Regions from separate parts of the Microbacterium sp. SORGH_AS_0428 genome, predicted to be linked through region 3. Evidence: predicted binding sites of a transcription regulator. Region 3 holds the regulator's gene; each other region holds the start of a gene.
The links. Region 3 encodes HrcA, which represses chaperone genes, less so after heat shock. Its sites were predicted from a motif close to TTNGCACTCGNNNNNNNCGAGTGCNAA; they were not measured.
Positions count from the first base shown of each region.

Region 1 (2,266 bases), 730 kb from region 3:
CACTCAGCAGGATGAGAGCGGCCCACACGAGCGCGAAGCCCGCCCACCGCCCCGCCGTCATCGGCTCGCCCAGTACCCACCATCCGATGAGGAACTGCAGCACCGGCGCGACGAACTGGACGATCCCGAGCAGCGTCAGGGGCGCCCGGCGCGCCCCCGCGGCGAACAGCAGCAGGGGAACCGCCGTCACGACCCCCGCGAGCGCCAGGGCCACCGTGGTGCCCGCCCCGGCGGAGGCGAAGCCCAGCCCGGTCGTCACAGCCACCACGACGAGTTGCACGACGGCGAGAGGGGTCAGCCAGAGAGATTCCAGGGTGAGCCCGCTGACCGCATCCACGGACGGGCCGATCTTCTTCTTCACGAGTCCGTAGAAACCGAACGAGAACGCGAGGATGAGGGCGATCCAGGGCACCGCTCCGTAGCCGACGACGATCACCACGACCGCCGCGGTGGCGAGCCCGATCGCGACCCACTGCGTCGGGCGCAACCGCTCGCGCAGCACGATCACACCCAGCAGGACGGTGACGATCGGATTGATGAAGTAGCCGAGGCTCGTCTCGATGACGTGGCCGCTCAGGGTGCCGATGAGATAGGTCTGCCAGTTGACGTAGATCAGGATGCCGGCGAGAACGGTGAGGGCGACGAGCCGGCCCTGGCGCAGGATCGCCGCCAGGCGCCGCCACGAACGCGTCACCGCGATCAGGAGCGCGCAGAACACCAGCGACAGCAGGATGCGCCACGCCACGATCTCGAACGCGCCCACGGGCGCCAGCAGCAGGAAGTACAGCGGCAGCACGCCCCACAGCAGATATGCGGAGAAGGCGTACAGGCCGCCGGTGAGGCTCTGCTCGGTGGGGGTGCGCGGATTCACCGATCCAGCCTAGGACCGCGGGCACGGGGTGAGGCGCGCCCGAAACGGACGAAGCCCCCGGCCGAACGGCCGGGGGCTTCGAGCAGGCGATGTCAGCGGACGACGACCGCGAGCACGTCGCGCGCGGAGAGCACGAGGTACTCGTCGGCACCGAACTTGACCTCGGTGCCGCCGTACTTGCTGTAGATCACGCGGTCGCCGACGGCGACGTCGAGCGGGACACGGTTGCCGTTGTCGTCGATGCGGCCGGGGCCCACGGCCACGACCTCGCCCTCCTGGGGCTTCTCCTTGGCGGTGTCGGGGATGACCAGGCCACTAGCGGTGGTCTGCTCGGCCTCGACCTGCTGGATGACGATGCGGTCCTCGAGCGGCTTGATGGAAACCGACACGGTCTACCTCTTCTTTCTCGCTTCGTGAAACGGAAGACTCAGTTAGCACCCTCACACCGAGAGTGCTAATGGCAAGTCTAGAGGCGTCCTGGCACTCGTGCAACGCGAGTGCCAACACGACGTCGCGCCTAGGCTGGAGCGATGGAGATGAGCGAGCTCCGCGCCCTTCTCACCCCCGAGGGCCTGCGCCTGCTGGATGAGACCGGGCCGATCGAGTCGACGGCGGCGGTCGCGGCGGCCGTGAGCAGGCTCCGCGCCCAGGGGCACGGTCCCGACATCGTCTCCGCCGTCGTCGGTCAGGCGCGACTCCGCTCCCGCGCGGCGGCGAAGTTCGGCCCGTTCGCCGACCGCATGCTCTTCACTCCCGCAGGCCTCGAGCAGGCCACGCGCCTCAGCGTGGCGGCGCGCCATGCCGGACGATTCCGGGATGCGGGACGCCGTCGGGTCGCGGACCTCGGATGCGGCATCGGCGGCGACGCCCTGGGGTTCGCAGCCCTCGGGCTCGAGGTCGCCGCTGTCGACGCCGACGAGCCCACCGCGGCCGTCGCCGCCTACAACCTGGCGCCCTTCGGCGAGACCGTCACGGTCTCGCACGCCCGCGCGGAGGATGTCGATCTCACCGACAGGGATGCGGTCTGGCTCGATCCCGCGCGGCGCCCGGTCGGCGGCGCGCACAACGATCGCCTGCGCGCCGACGAGTACAGTCCCGCGCTCGGCTGGGCGTTCGAGGTCGCCGAGCGGATCCCGACCGGCATCAAGCTCGGCCCCGGCTTCGATCGTGACAGCATCCCCGAGGGTGTCGAGGCGCAGTGGATCAGTGTGGACGGATCGACGATCGAGCTCGTGCTCTTCACCCGTGAGCTGGCCCGCGACGGGGTACGGCGCGCGGCGCTCGTCGTCCGCGGCGACGAGGTGCACGAACTCACAGCCGCTCACGACGCCGAGGACGTCGACCCCCGCCGGCTCGGCGCATTCCTGCACGAGCCCGACGGCGCCGTCATCCGCG
Region 1 is NZ_JAVIZT010000001.1:1,212,603-1,214,868, forward strand. Features, by position in the region: gene rarD (EamA family transporter RarD) at 1-871, opposite strand, end outside; gene groES (co-chaperone GroES) at 964-1,260, opposite strand; gene QE374_RS05805 (class I SAM-dependent methyltransferase) at 1,402-2,266, shown strand, end outside.
Region 1: the regulator HrcA is predicted to act here: its motif matches at 1,349-1,375, upstream of groES (co-chaperone GroES).

Region 2 (2,266 bases), 2.4 Mb from region 3:
CACCGGCGACGACACCTTCTTCGACGGCGGCCTTCGCGTTGCGGACGGCGTCTTCGATGCGGTGCTTGCGCTCCTTGAGCTCGACCTCGGTGGCCGCGCCCGCCTTGATGACGGCGACGCCGCCTGCGAGCTTGGCGAGGCGCTCCTGCAGCTTCTCGCGGTCGTAGTCGCTGTCCGTGTTGTCGATCTCGCGACGGATCTGGGTCACGCGACCCTCGATCTGAGCGGAGTCGCCGGCACCCTCGACGATCGTGGTCTCGTCCTTGGTGATGATGACCTTGCGGGCACGGCCGAGCAGGTCGAGGGTGGCGTTCTCGAGCTTGAGACCGACCTCCTCGGTGATGACCTGTCCGCCCGTGAGGATCGCGATGTCCTGCAGCTGGGCCTTGCGGCGGTCGCCGAAGCCGGGAGCCTTGACGGCAGCCGACTTGAAGATGCCGCGGATCTTGTTCAGCACCAGGGTCGCGAGGGCTTCGCCCTCGACGTCCTCGGCGATGATGAGGAGCTCCTTGCCGTCCTGGATCACCTTGTCGACGATCGGCAGGAGATCCTTGATGTTCGAGATCTTCTGGTTGGCGATCAGGATGTAGGGGTCTTCGAAGACCGCTTCCTGACGCTCCGGGTCGGTCACGAAGTAGGGGTTCAGGTAGCCCTTGTCGAAGCGCATACCCTCGGTGAGCTCGAGCTCGGTGCCGAAGGTGTTGGACTCCTCGACGGTGACCACACCCTCCTTGCCGACCTTGTCGATCGCCTCGGCGATGAGCTCGCCGATCGCGGGGTCAGCGGCGGAGATCGACGCGGTGGCGGCGATCTGCTCCTTGGACTCGATCTCCTTGGCGTCGGCCAGCAGCGCCTCGGTCACCGCGGCGACAGCCTTCTCGATGCCCTTCTTGAGCGAGATGGGGTCGGCGCCGGCCGCGACGTTGCGCAGACCCTCACGCACGAGCGCCTGCGCGAGGACCGTGGCCGTCGTGGTTCCGTCACCGGCGACGTCATCGGTCTTCTTCGCGACCTCCTTGACGAGCTCCGCGCCGATCTTCTCGTACGGGTCGTCGAGCTCGATCTCCTTGGCGATGGAGACACCGTCGTTCGTGATCGTGGGTGCGCCCCACTTCTTCTCGAGGACGACGTTGCGGCCACGGGGACCCAGGGTCACCTTGACGGCGTCGGCCAGGATGTTGAGGCCGCGCTCGAGGCCACGACGGGCCTCCTCATCGAAAGCGATGATCTTTGCCATGTGTGTCTCGTCCCTCCCGGACGTTGGCTTGCGTCTTTAGCACTCAGTGATATCGAGTGCTAACTCATTCTGGCACTCGCCCCCTGGGAGTGCAAGCCGCCGCGCGTTGCCCGGAAGAAGGCGGAGCACACGGCGAGACCCCCGCGCACCGACGGGTGCGCGGGGGTCTCGTGAGAGGAGGTCTCAGGCGACGATGCGAACCGACTCCGCCTGCGGACCCTTCTGTCCGCTGCCGACCGTGAACTCCACGGCCTGCCCTTCTTCGAGGACGCGGAATCCGGTCATGTCGATGTTCGAGTAGTGGACGAAGACGTCCTCACCGTCGCCGGAGGTGATGAATCCATACCCCTTCTCGGCGTTGAACCATTTGACGGTGCCCTGGGCCATACGAGTCTCCTGATGCTGTAGAACGCAGTCATCGTATGCAGCGGAAACAGCGTGGAAGCGACGGATCCGACACAGTTGACACAGCAGCAGCGAACTATTTACGCCGCGGAAACACGCGGCCCTCGATGGGGAGGCTCAGGGGGTCGGCGTGGGACTGGGCGCCCCTGCGGCGGTGCGGTCGAGTCCGATCACGATCGTCAGCTGCTTCGCCTGCGACTCGTCCACATCGGCCGTGCCTGCATCGTCCGTCGGCTGATACTGCGTGCTCTGGGCGACGTCCGCTCCGCCGATGAGCTCGGCGAGACCCTTGGCCGCCGCCTCGTCGCCCGGGAACGCGTAATAGACCGTCGTCTGCGGGAAGTCCGTGGCACTGGCACTGCTCGCGTTGACGAGGTCTGCAGCCCAGCCCTTGGCGATCAGCTCGTCCTTCATGGTGGTCGCCAGGCCTGTCTCCGGCGTCGCGTTGAGCACCAGCACGGAGAAGGACATGTCGACCACGGGCGTCACCTCGGGCGTCGGAGTCGGGGTGGGTGTCGGCGAGGGCACCAGCACGATGCGCCCGGAAAGCACCAGGCTCCCGAAGATCCCCGCAGCGATGAGGACGATCGTGACGACGATCGCCCAGAGCGTGACGACGCCCGC
Region 2 is NZ_JAVIZT010000001.1:2,849,745-2,852,010, reverse strand. Features, by position in the region: gene groL (chaperonin GroEL) at 1-1,237, opposite strand, end outside; gene QE374_RS13855 (cold-shock protein) at 1,421-1,624, opposite strand; gene QE374_RS13850 (LytR C-terminal domain-containing protein) at 1,760-2,266, opposite strand, start outside.
Region 2: the regulator HrcA is predicted to act here: its motif matches at 1,274-1,300, upstream of groL (chaperonin GroEL).

Region 3 (2,266 bases):
GCTGGTTGGTGACGACGTTGCCGAGCAGACTCCGGACCGTACGCTGGACGTGGCCGCTGCCGTGGCAGATGTCGCAGGTGACCGGCGACGTGCCGGGCTGGCAGCAACCGCCCTCGCACGTCTCGCACAGCACGGCGGTGTCCACCTCGATGTCGCGATGGGCGCCGAAGATCACCTCTCGCAACTCGAGCGTGACGCGAACGAGGGCGTCCTGTCCTCGTTCGGTGCGCGAACGAGGGCGCACCCGTCCCGCACCGCCGCCGCCGAAGAACGTGTCGAAGATGTCGCTGAACCCGCCGAAGCCCTGCGCCCCGCCGAATCCGCCGCTGTCGCCGCCCATGTCGTAGCGGCGACGCTGCTCGCTGTCGCTCAGCACGTCGTACGCGTGCGTGACCAGCTTGAACCGCTCCGCCGCATCCTCACCGGGGTTCACGTCGGGATGCAGCTGGCGCGCGAGCTTGCGATACGCCTTCTTGATGTCGTCCTGCGATGCGTCGCGAGGCACCCCGAGTACTTCGTAGTGGTCTGCCACTTCAGCCTTCCCGTCCGCGTGCTGCGGAATCGTCACGCACGCGCTCAGCGCGCGCGTTCGTCGTCTTCCAGCAGACGGCTCAGGTAGTGAGCCACGGCACGGACGGCCGCGAGGTTGCTGGAGTAGTCCATCCGGGTGGGTCCGAGCACGCCCACGCGCGCCTGCCCTCCGGTCGTGTCGTAATCGCTGGCGACCACCGACGCCTCGACGAGCCCGAACGCCTCGTTCTCGCGTCCGATGGATGCCGCGAGCCCCTGCTCGTCGGCCACCATCTCCCCCATCAGGCGCAGCAGAGTCACCTGCTCCTCGATCGCCTCCAGCAGCGGATAGATGCTGCCGCGGAAGTCGCCCTCGGCGCGGGCGAGGTTGGCGGTCCCCGCCATGACCAGCCGATCCTGACGGAACTCGTCGAGCTCCTCGCCGACGGTGCGCAGGAGCGCGCCGAGGGCGCGGTCGGCTCGACTGTCGGTCAGTGCCTCGGCCAGAGCCTGCGCGACGCGCTGCGTGCCCTCGCGCACCGGTTGGCCGGTCACGAGGACCGAGACCTGTGCACGGAGCGTCGCCACATCCGTCTCCTCGAGCGGCTCGGGACCGGCCATCAGACGCTGCGACACGCGACCGGTGTCGGTGACCAGCACGACGACCAGACGCGACCCGCCGAGGTGGACGAGTTCGACGTGGGTGATGCTCGCGCGCTCGAACGACGGATACTGCACGAGTGCGACCTGACCGGTGAGTTGGGTGAGGGCCCGCACCGTGCGTCCGAGCATGTCGTCCAGGTCCGCCGGAGCTCCGAGGAACGCCGTGATCGCCGAGCGCTGGGCGCTCGTGAGCGGGCGGAGCTCGGCGAGGTGGTTCACGAAGACGCGGTACCCCTTGTCGGTCGGCACGCGGCCGGACGAGGTGTGCGGTGCGGTGATGAGCTCCTCGTCCTCGAGCAGCGCCATGTCGTTGCGGATCGTCGCCGCGGACACGCCGAACGAATGACGCTCGACGATCGACTTGCTGCCGACGGGTTCGCGCGTCTCGACGTAGTCCTGGACGATCGCCCGAAGGACGTCAAGTCCCCGATCGCTGACCATGCGCACTCCCTCCTGGCACTCGAGGTCTGGGAGTGCCAATTCTAGCGCGCTCGCGAGGCGAGTCGCCGGACGGCCACCCGTAGACTCTCGAGAGGAGGTCGCATGTCGTATCCCGTCATCCACACCGAGACCGGAGCCGTATCCGGAACCCGCGTCGAGGGGATCGAACGATACCTCGGCATCCCTTACGCCGCGCCCCCGGTCGGAGCGCGACGATTCGCTCTTCCCGAGCCCGTCGCGCCATGGGACGGCGTGCGCGAAGCCACCGCGTTCGGGCCCACATCGCCGCAATCGCCGTACCCGGGTGAGATCGGCAAGCTCCTCCCCTCGACCATCATCCCCGGCGACGACATCCTGACCGTGAACGTGTGGCGCCCGGGCGAGGCCGACGGCGCCGCGGTCATGCTGTGGTTCCACGGCGGGGCACTCGAGCGCGGCACGGCGGCGATCAGCACGTACGACGGCACCCCGTTCGCGCGCGATGGCATCGTGTTCGTCTCGGCGAACTACCGACTGGGCGCAGAGGGGTTCTCGGTGCTCCCCGACGCCCCGCGCAACATCGGGCTGGCGGATGCGGCCGCGGCTCTTCGGTGGACATCTCGCAACATCGCCCGCTTCGGGGGCGATCCCTCGCGGATCACGATCTTCGGCG
Region 3 is NZ_JAVIZT010000001.1:485,641-487,906, forward strand. Features, by position in the region: gene dnaJ (molecular chaperone DnaJ) at 1-532, opposite strand, end outside; gene hrcA (heat-inducible transcriptional repressor HrcA) at 577-1,614, opposite strand; gene QE374_RS02450 (carboxylesterase family protein) at 1,717-2,266, shown strand, end outside.